3 regions of the Desulfitobacterium sp. PCE1 genome follow, and region 1 is predicted to be linked to each of the others. Evidence: riboswitches for the same ligand, from Rfam matches in the RefSeq annotation. Region 1 holds a riboswitch; each other region holds the start of a gene.

Region 1 (3,275 bases):
GTCTCCCCAATCCGCTGCCCTGGCGACAGCTTCTCCCATAAGCTTCATCAGCTTGCGAATACCGTGAAACCCATAAAAGGACTCATCATTAAACACATCCACAAAATACCTGGCCTTCAGCAAAAAGGCTCCATCATAACCGATAGCCATGTACTCCTGGTCCAAACCATAGCCGGATACGGCTTTGATGCCCTCACGGTTTATGATGGTGACCTGGGGGCAATGGTCGGCCAACCATTTCCGTTCTTCATAATCATCCCTGGGAGAATGGGGTGCGAAGACTGCCCTCACCTGAAAGCCATAGCCCAGAAGGGCTTTAGCCAGAGCAAAGGGCCGCATGGAAGCGGACGAATCCACAACAACCGGGATATCTCCCACCCTTTCCCTGATTACCACGATAGCTAATTGAGTCTGCAAGATCTCCTGGCGAAAATCTGGGCAAGGCTTGCCCAATAAGCCGGCCAGATTGTAATAATGCCGAAGGACTTCATCCAGCTCATAGGAAGGGGGATTGAAATAATAAGGAATGTCCAGCTTTTCCGCCATGCTTTGAGCAGCAACCAAGCCCATGGGCACTAGTACCAGGTTCAGCCGACTGGCCTCCATCTTTTGATATTCCTCAAACGTCCGACAAGCAAAAAGCTCCCGTACTGTCTTAATCCCCCAGTCCGCCAAAAGGTCAAAGAGCTCGCTCTCCTGATCAAGAGAAACATAATTGCCGATTTTAGATTAATACCTTCGTCCTTTTCCTCGGTGTATTCCAGCAGCTCATACATCTGATTATGCTTGCGCATGCCCTGGGATATTTTTTCATCGGCCGCCACGGGATTGATATGGCAGACTGTGAAATGAAGTCCGGGAAAACGGCTTTTGAGCTCTCGCAAAAGTGCTTTTTCATCGGTACCCAGGAAATCATCGATACAATTAAAGTAAAGCACAAAGGCCTTAGGCGCCGGCTCAAGTACCTCCAGAAGCTCTTCCACCGCAGCCGATATTCTCAACATATTGTCCGGAAACCGCATCCTCTTCCCCGATATATAAAAAGGAGAGAAACTCTTTTTCCCCGTTTTGCAGGGCACGTATAGCGTTGCGGCGGCCGCAGGCCGTGGGGCATATATGGAGACTATGGCTCTCCGGAATGCGCAGAATAGTCTTAGGTCTGCTCCGGTTGGGAATATAATAGAGAAGATTATTTTGCACCCCCTTACTCATGACCGCATACCTCAATAAAACGCCGGGCCAAAGTGTGGTAACTTTGAGCGATCTCCGTTTCGGGAAATAACTCCATGACTGTCTTGCCCTGCTCTTCCCCTCTCTGTATCTCAGCCGCCCGGGGGATAACGGAAATGAGCTCACCCTGGGTTTCCGCCGCCAGCTGCTGCACCAGCTCCATCTCCTTGTCCACATTGCGCCGGTTCAGAATCAGCCCCCCGTAACGGGCATAATCCCGGTTGCGGAAATTGGCCAAAGCCGCGGCGATATTGGACGCTGCGTACATGGACATCCTCTCTCCCGAGGTAATTATAAAAACCTCATCCGTATATTCTCCCCGTAAAGGCATGGCGAACCCGCCGCAGACCACATCCCCCAGCACATCGTAAAGCACAATATCCGGTTGGTAGACTTCATATGCCTTCATTTCCGCCAAGGTATCAAAGGCGGTGATAATTCCCCGTCCGGCACAGCCGATACCCGGCATGGGACCGCCGGCTTCCACACAAAGAACTCCGTTATATCCCTCTTGCACAAAGTCGCACACCTGCAGGTCATCCCGTTTGCTGCGCACCAGCTCCAATACGGTTTGAATAGGCCTCCCTCCGGTCAACATTCTTGTGGAATCCGCCTTGGGATCGCAGCCGATCTGCATCACTTTATAACCCATCTCACTCAAGGCAACCGCCAAATTGGATGTGGTAGTGGATTTGCCAATCCCTCCTTTGCCGTAAATAGCTGCTCTGATCATTTTTTATGCACTCCTTATCCGGTGGAATTTCTCCCGCACATTCCTGCCGTTATTTTGGTTCAAATTTGACAGCAGTCAAATCAGTTGGCGACTACGCTGCCTGATCTGTTCGCCATAGTTTTCTCCTATAAAGAAAAAAAGCGGCTTGCCTTTCTAAAAGCAAACCGCCCGATAGCGAAAACAACAAAAGCCAGAGCCGACTCTGTCAAATTTGTCCTTTCTGCTTCCTTTTCATAAGTGAAGGCCAGCTGGTTTCCTAACTGACCCCGTGAGCGGTTTGCTCAGGCTCTTCCGTCATGAGAGATTCTTTTAGACGAATGAGCTCGGAAACTATTCAGTTTTGTCTTTATGCTAATAATCGGACAATCCGAAATTTTAATTCCCGATGTTTCTTCCCACAAACATAAATAACATAAATCAACAGAAAAATAAACATCCTGATTTTATTTTACATTATATCTAGTTATGTTAGGTTATCTTCCGCCCAGTTATGCAGCAGCCTCAAAGCACTACAATCTCAGTAAACATCAATCCTGTCAGCTCGTGTCTTTGATAGGCTTCAACAAATCTTTCAGAGCAATAGATATTAACACCGTAGCCCTTGGCCCTGAACAGATCTATTCCATTGAGAGACTCCCCCCTCAAAAAAAGGCTATCTCTCGATTCAATCCGCTCCTTGCTCTCGGCAAGGTATGTTTCATAGCCGCATTCCGAGCAACTATCGAGCAGAATAATGTTTGATTTTCTATAAAGTTCGGCGCACACATCAACATGAAGTTTGTAATAGGCAGGCGGGACTGTGGGTATTTTATTGACCCGGGTACCATGGCGCCGGAGCTCCTTGAGTTGCATATCAGTTAAATCATTGAAGGATAGCACAGGGGCTTTCTCTAGTCTATAGCCCGTAATCTTTTCTCTTTCCAGAACGTCTTTAGCTTTCTCTGAAATATGATTAATATAAAACCAGAGAAAATCAGGATAATTATCATTAGACAAAACAATAGGGGTATCTGTTCCAAAGTCATGCATTACGCTTTTTTTCCATTCTCTCTGGCATTTGGAGCAAAGAATCCATTTTCTTGGCCATTCGGTTACACTTAACCCATAGGCGTATTTTTTCTTGTTTCCTTCATCAATTTCTAAACAATAATATCGCATCTCATCACCTTCAATATATACTTTATGGACATCAACCATTTCTGGTGCTCCCTATAAGTTAAGCTTCTTAAATAATAAAAAAGAGCCGATGAATTCGGCTCCGGCAAACATCATGTAAAAAGGCAAAGATGTAATATCATACTACCCTTAAATT
Region 2 (3,275 bases), 2.2 Mb from region 1:
CTCCCGAAGTTGGTTCCGCACACCGGGGGCGAATTTCGCCGGGATTTCTTCCGTACCGATCTCTAGCAGAAAATCTTTAGCCATCTTATTCGGCCTCCTTTCCAGATTGACCTTTGAGTAAGGGGTATCCTAATTTTTCACGTTGCTCGACGTAGGCATGAGCGCAAAGACGAGCTAAATTCCGCACCCTGGCAATATAGCCCGTCCGCTCCGTCACACTGATGGCCCCGCGAGCATCCAGGAGGTTGAAAGTGTGGGAGCATTTGAGGACATAATCGTAAGCAGGAAGAACCAGCCCTTTCTCTACGATCTGAACGGCTTCCTTCTCATACATATCAAACCAAGTTTGAAGGGCTTCCACATCGGCTGCCTCAAAATTGTAATGGGAATAATCGATTTCATTTTGAAGATAGATATCTCCATAGGTGATATCTCCCACATACTCAATATCATAAACACTCTCTTTGTTTTGAATAGTCATAGCTAAACGCTCAAGACCATAGGTAATCTCAGCGCAAACCGGTTTGCAGTCAATCCCCCCGCATTGTTGAAAGTAGGTGAACTGAGTGACTTCCATGCCATCCAGCCAGACTTCCCAACCTAACCCCCAAGCCCCAAGAGTAGGGGATTCCCAGTTATCTTCGACAAAGCGAATATCATGCTCCTTGGGGTTAATTCCCAAGCGTTCCAGACTTTGCAGATAGAGCTCTTGAATATTATCCGGTGAAGGTTTAATAATGACTTGGTATTGAAAATAATGCTGTAAACGGTTGGGATTTTCTCCATAGCGTCCATCTGTAGGACGACGGGAAGGCTCGATATAAGCCACTTTCCAGGGTTCAGGCCCTAAGGCACGCAAAAAAGTGTTGGGATTAAAGGTTCCGGCACCTTTTTCCATATCATAAGGCTGGGCAATGATGCATCCTTGCTCCCCCCAAAATTGGTTCAGGGAAAGAATCATGTCCTGAAATTTCATGATTAACCTCCTGTTTTAATTTTTTTGGATTTATTAAACTGAAGCCGCATTGGAAGCGCCCGAGGGTTGCAGATGAAGGACAAGCTGCCCCATAAAAGAGACATGGCAGCTAATATGTCAAAAAACTCTCGCCCCCGTAGCACTTCTGCTACAGGGACGAGAGTATTCTTCCCGCGGTTCCACCCTGTTTGATCTCATGGAAAGCCAAGAGATCCTCCTTCTTTAACACGCACTCCAAGTGCCCTGATTCGCTTACCCGTTTGGCTTCCACCTCTTCCAAACTCGCTTAAGGGATACACGGATCTTCCTCTCATCATCGCACGAAAAAATTTAATTTGGAAATAATTATAGTACGGCTTAATCGTTTTGTCAATCTATGCTGTATTGATCTCATTTTCTTTTTCAATCAAACTCAAAACTGAGGCAAGCCCCTTAGCTTGGGAGTAATATACTTTCTTATTACACTTTCTAGCTACATCTTTTGCATCCCACATGCTGAGATGGGAGCAAACCATTTGCACGATAATCACACAATCTGCGCCTTTTATGATGTTTTCCAACAGTTTTTTGTTGTTCCTTCTCGGCACACCATCATGGAAGCGCAATTCTATGTTATTTAACTTGCCTATGGATTTGCTATGTCTCTCGAAATTATATCCGCCTATAATCGCTATCTTCATTGGGAATCCACCTCCTTTTCAAACGTGAAGGCATATCCATTTCTGGGTATACCCGAGGGCGTATCGCCCTGGCCGACCAACCATGGATTACTCTTTAGGTCGCTTCGGCTCGGAGACAATTATAAACTTCTTCTCGATCAAAACTAACTAGAACAAACTACTCCATATTATGATTTATTATATATTGATTTTAGTCACGTCTCAATAGGCTTCAAATTATTGAAGAGATAGATTGAATTAAAAGTACCGAAGCAAATGTGAAGCTATGTATTCCGGCAAGGCATCTCGGTTTTCCTCGTTCACAGAAATCAGCTTTACGTTTTGATGATACCTTATCTGATCTGTCCAACCGTTGCTAGCCTGCTTTATCACACCAAGTATAGGAACAGAACCTACTATGGCCTCCAAAATTTCCTCTTGAAAGGCAAAAGCATTGCGTTCCAGACTGCCGCATTCATCCATCACAATGAGTTGAGCTTTGATTCTGGCTAAACGAATAAGCTCAGCACCATAACCATCGAACCGCTCCGTAAGGACTTGTGGAAGACCCTCTTCCCGAAAACGGACTATAACATTCTCTTCCTGATAAACCTGCTCTCCCGAAGCAGAAGTCATATAAAGCCGCTGGTTCGGAGAACCTCTGTCGGGGCCAAAGTAGGTTCTGAAACCGTCGTATGCTACATTGCAAATCCTCAGTGTTTTATCAATGATCGTACTTTTACCCACTTGAATCTCACCGGTCAAAAAGATGTGCATAGCCTTTATAGTTTCCCTTCAATTTCAAATACCCCTATGGGCTTTTGGCGCGGAAGATAGAGGGAAAATTCTCCTTTTCCTATTGCAACAAGGCGCTCTGTTATAAAATTCTCCAAATCATGAGGACTGATATTATGGGATTGGGTCCTAACAAAATTCCGGGCCTCTTCTTCAGACCGAAAGGGCTGGCCAAACTCAAAGACGGTTTCGGTGAGAGAATAGGGTATTCCTTTGCGGATTAATTCTTCCTCAACCTCTTTAGCCGTGTTTTTCTGGAATCTCCGATACTTTTCGGGATAGAGCTCAGCTTGACTCTTTCTACCCACCACCGCAATGAGCTTTTTGCAGTGTGACAAAAATTGTTCCAGCTCACGGCTGCCAAAGAAGCTGATGAAAATAACATCCCAGCACTCCTCAATGGAGTTGCAATCCATCGTTAAAGGGGTAATGTTGGTAAGATTTCTTGTCTGAATGCTTTTCTTAAGGGTCTCAATAGCATAAGGATGAATGTCTATGCAGGTAATGTGGTCAATATATCTGCTTAGTTCTAAATCGACCATCCCTATTCCACAGCCAATATCACATAAAGTAGAGTACTCTGCCAATTTAGGCCCCACCAACTCAGCGATATTCTTGAAAAAGCCGGTATGCCTTTCAGCATCTTCATACCATCTCACTGTATTTTCATTCCATTCGAAATTCATCCATGCCCCTCCCTGCTTATTTTTTTATCGTCACCTTCTGTCCCGTAGTATATATCTTCACTTTTTCAGCCCCGGCTACGATTCTAAAAGCCCGGGTATTATCTTTAATCATAAATCCCGAAAGTTCTTGAAGCCCATACTCAAAGAGTTTCGGTGCCA
Region 3 (3,275 bases), 190 kb from region 1:
ACAGGTGAGATGGCCTCAATAGGCCAGCCGGTCATGGCCATGTTGATGGTATAGTTCCAGCACCAGCAGATGGTCCCGGGATCGACTACGTTGCCGGGATTGCCTAAAATATTCGTGAAGCGGCTTCTGGCCCAGAGATGGTCGGAACGGTAGGTTCCTTCGGAAGAGACGAGAGTTTCAGGACCGTGCTTGTCTATCAGGGTTTGGAGTTTCTCGGCGATTTCATCCATGGCTTGTTGGTACGGGATTTGCACCCATTTGTCTTCGCCGCGTTTGCCGGCACGTTTCAAGACATAATTGATCCGTTTGGGATGATAATGCATCTGAATGGCTTTTTCACCGTGCTTACCCATTCTGTCACAGAGTACGGTTCCTTCTTTCGGATTCCCTTTTATCTCAACTATTCTATCAGCCTTAGTGTCGACGCCAATCATGATGCCACAGTTCATATGGCAGAAGAAACATCGCGAATACGTCCATTGAACACCCTTTTCATCAATATATTTGTTCGGAACAAAATCTACAGACATGATAATCCTCCTTTACTTATCTTCCCGCGATGGGGAGGTTAATGGTCAGGGCTTGTCTTGTGATTCATATCTTTTTTCCATATTTGCTAGGCCATAAAATCCCTCCTTGATTGTTTATTTGCAAAGATATTGGATATTTGAGGTGAATGAGGTAACTGGGACACTATTACTAATTGCAAAAAATATGCCATAATACTCCGCAGGCGCAAGATCAAAAATAAAGGCTTTTCCCAGCGTTTTTCTTAAAAAAGGCAAAAAAAAAGCTTCAAGCTTTTTTCTCGATTCCTGACTTGGGAGAAGTTATGTCAGCCAGTAGGTGATGGCGGGCAGCTTTTCGTAAGGATCGGCCACGCATTTAATGAGTGAAACCAAGGAAGTAAAAACTGTCCCTACCAGCATTCCTCCGAGAACGAGGATCAGGGTTATCTCACCGGAATCCTTGATTTTAGTGCCGATATAATACGTAAGTCCCACAGCCAGTAAACCAAAGCAAAAGGCTGATAGAGTTATCCCGAGACTACCCCAGGAGTACAGAATGGCCAAGGTCGCTCCAAACCCGGCGCCTGCAGACACCCCCAAGATGTCCGGAGAGACCAGAGGGTTTCTAAAAATCCCTTGAAAGGCTGCCCCGGATACTGATAAAGCAAAACCAATCAGGATCGCGGCAAAAATGCGGGGAATGCGTATATCGAAGATGACGGTCTGAACAGTAAATGATACTGCGGCTTCAAAACCAAATAAGCGGCTGGCCAGCGTGGTCCAAACATCTCCAGGATGAATTGGATATCTACCTACTGATAAGGCGGTGACTGCTAGGAATAGGATAATCCCCATTAACAAAAAGAGACGCAATCTCGTTGAGCGATTGCTTTGATAGATGTTTGAAATCTTTGATTCCACGATTAAGTTAAGGCCTCCTTTGCATAGTTTGGTCATAAGTCTCTCTATATGACATTATGGTTTCTACGACACCATCTACATCATCGATGTGATAACAAGGAACTCCGATCTGCCAAGTTATGTCACTGGCAATAGCCAGCAGCTCATGGGGTTCTGAGCGAAGTTCACTGCTACGTTCGCTGCGGTGAACCTCAATTTTGGGTTTGCCACTGATTCTAAACCCTTCAGTAAGGATGAGGTCCACCTTATCGATACGGCTTATTAAATCATCCAGTTCCTTTTCTTCATCAATCTTTTGAATGATGGCAATTTTTTCTGCTGAGGCGATCATAACAATATCTGCCCCAGCCTGGGCCATCTTCCAGGAATCTTTGCCCGGTATGTCTATATCAAAACGATGGGCATCATGTTTAATGGTAGCGATCTTAAGCCCGCTTTGTTTCAATTTCACAACCACCCTCTCCAAAAGGGTGGTCTTTCCTGTTCCCGATGGTGCGACAAAAGAAATCACCGGTGTGTTTGCATTCAACATTCTTTCTGCCTCCTAACTTTAGAATCACAAAAACACTTCCTCGGAATGGAGATTCAGAAGAAGTGTTTTATCGTCTTCATTGCCTCCTTTCCTATCGGGGGGATGTTACATTTCTATAGCAACCCTGTGGGTGATTAACCCAGGCCTTAAAGCCATAGTTTCAACCGTAGGCTATAAGGCTCGGAGCATTATTCATTTATTAAGCAAGGTTTAATCCATTTGTAAATGTCTAACTATTTATAACGCAAGAACTATGCCAACCCGGCAAAACCCTTAAGTAGGCTATTTTCTAAGTAGCCAGCCCCAAAAAACCGATATATATTCTCAATATGAGACTTTCTCAAAACCGAAAAAATAAATTTCCCACCTAGAGTTTCAAAATGAGAATTATTATGCCCTCGAAAACCCTTTCTTCCCCCTTCAACACCTTGCAAATCCCCATTATCCCTTATCCGCCTATCATGGAATGATTCTTGCATGATATTAATACAATGATATTTTAAGAAGGTGATGCTATGAGTCAAGCAAAGAATTGGGCAAAAAAGATTGCAGAAGAATGCCTGAGTTGTGGCGAATGTTCGGATAGTTGCCGTATCTTAACAGAGCTTAATGAATCTCCCGCAACTATAGCTTCAAGAGGACCTGAGTCCCATGAGGCCTATGGTTGTGCCCTGTGTGGAAGGTGTGAGGCAGTATGCTCATTAGGCTTAAGCCCCTTTCGGATGTTCGAGCAACGAAGAATTAAAGCAGTAAAAAATGGAGAGATTGATTTACATGAGTATCAGTATTTATTTCCTGACCGTGCCGTAACCGTAATGAGCCTGTTTAAGGAATTTTATAATATTGATTATTCGGATCTTAACTGCTCCCATCCAGCAGATACAGCATTCTTACCAGGGTGTACTATGTTTACTTATTCACCAAAGCTGACCCGGCAGGTCTACGAGACTCTAACTGAGCTTTATGAAAACCCTTTATTATTTGACAATTGCTGTGGTATCCCTATGTATCACATTGGGCTTCCCGAGCGAGGGGATAAGATCAAGGCTGAATTAAGAGAAAAAGTGCGCCAGCTTGGGGTCAAACGCCTGGTTATTGCCTGTCCCAACTGCTTTTACCAATTTAGTAATGAGGATAGCTTTAAAGACGTAGAGATTATTACTGTCTATGAAGCACTGCTGGAAAAATTCGACTCACACCAGAGTTCAGAAGTGTATTCTATCCATGACTCCTGCCCCGATCGTTTTGAAGGAATATTTGCCAAGCAAGTCAGAGAAGCATTGGACCGAGCAGGCTACCAAAGAGTTGAAATG

What was found. A riboswitch is a leader RNA that binds a small molecule or an ion and turns the genes downstream of it on or off. The one in region 1 is predicted to bind molybdenum cofactor.
Region 2: it holds a riboswitch for molybdenum cofactor, as region 1 does, so the genes downstream of both, DESPCE1_RS0117695 (DUF2325 domain-containing protein) here and DESPCE1_RS0106675 (P-loop NTPase) in region 1, are expected to answer to the same signal.
Region 3: it holds a riboswitch for molybdenum cofactor, as region 1 does, so the genes downstream of both, mobB (molybdopterin-guanine dinucleotide biosynthesis protein B) here and DESPCE1_RS0106675 (P-loop NTPase) in region 1, are expected to answer to the same signal.

The regions. Positions count from the first base shown of each region.
Region 1 is NZ_KB913023.1:1,348,747-1,352,021, reverse strand. It holds gene DESPCE1_RS23660 (nitrogenase component 1) at 1-675, opposite strand, end outside; gene DESPCE1_RS23655 (hypothetical protein) at 588-1,004, opposite strand; gene DESPCE1_RS23650 (hypothetical protein) at 958-1,212, opposite strand; gene DESPCE1_RS0106675 (P-loop NTPase) at 1,205-1,963, opposite strand; molybdenum cofactor riboswitch at 2,172-2,304, opposite strand; gene DESPCE1_RS0106670 (double-CXXCG motif protein) at 2,465-3,160, opposite strand.
Region 2 is NZ_KB913023.1:3,538,296-3,541,570, forward strand. It holds gene glyS (glycine--tRNA ligase subunit beta) at 1-84, opposite strand, end outside; gene glyQ (glycine--tRNA ligase subunit alpha) at 86-976, opposite strand; gene DESPCE1_RS0117695 (DUF2325 domain-containing protein) at 1,351-1,656, opposite strand; molybdenum cofactor riboswitch at 1,652-1,783, opposite strand; gene DESPCE1_RS0117700 (nucleoside-triphosphatase) at 1,894-2,412, opposite strand; gene DESPCE1_RS0117705 (class I SAM-dependent methyltransferase) at 2,418-3,116, opposite strand; gene DESPCE1_RS0117710 (DUF364 domain-containing protein) at 3,133-3,275, opposite strand, start outside.
Region 3 is NZ_KB913023.1:1,536,131-1,539,405, reverse strand. It holds gene DESPCE1_RS0107645 (molybdopterin-dependent oxidoreductase) at 1-530, opposite strand, end outside; gene DESPCE1_RS21210 (iron ABC transporter permease) at 831-1,430, opposite strand; gene mobB (molybdopterin-guanine dinucleotide biosynthesis protein B) at 1,438-1,962, opposite strand; molybdenum cofactor riboswitch at 2,029-2,160, opposite strand; gene DESPCE1_RS0107625 ((Fe-S)-binding protein) at 2,478-3,275, shown strand, end outside.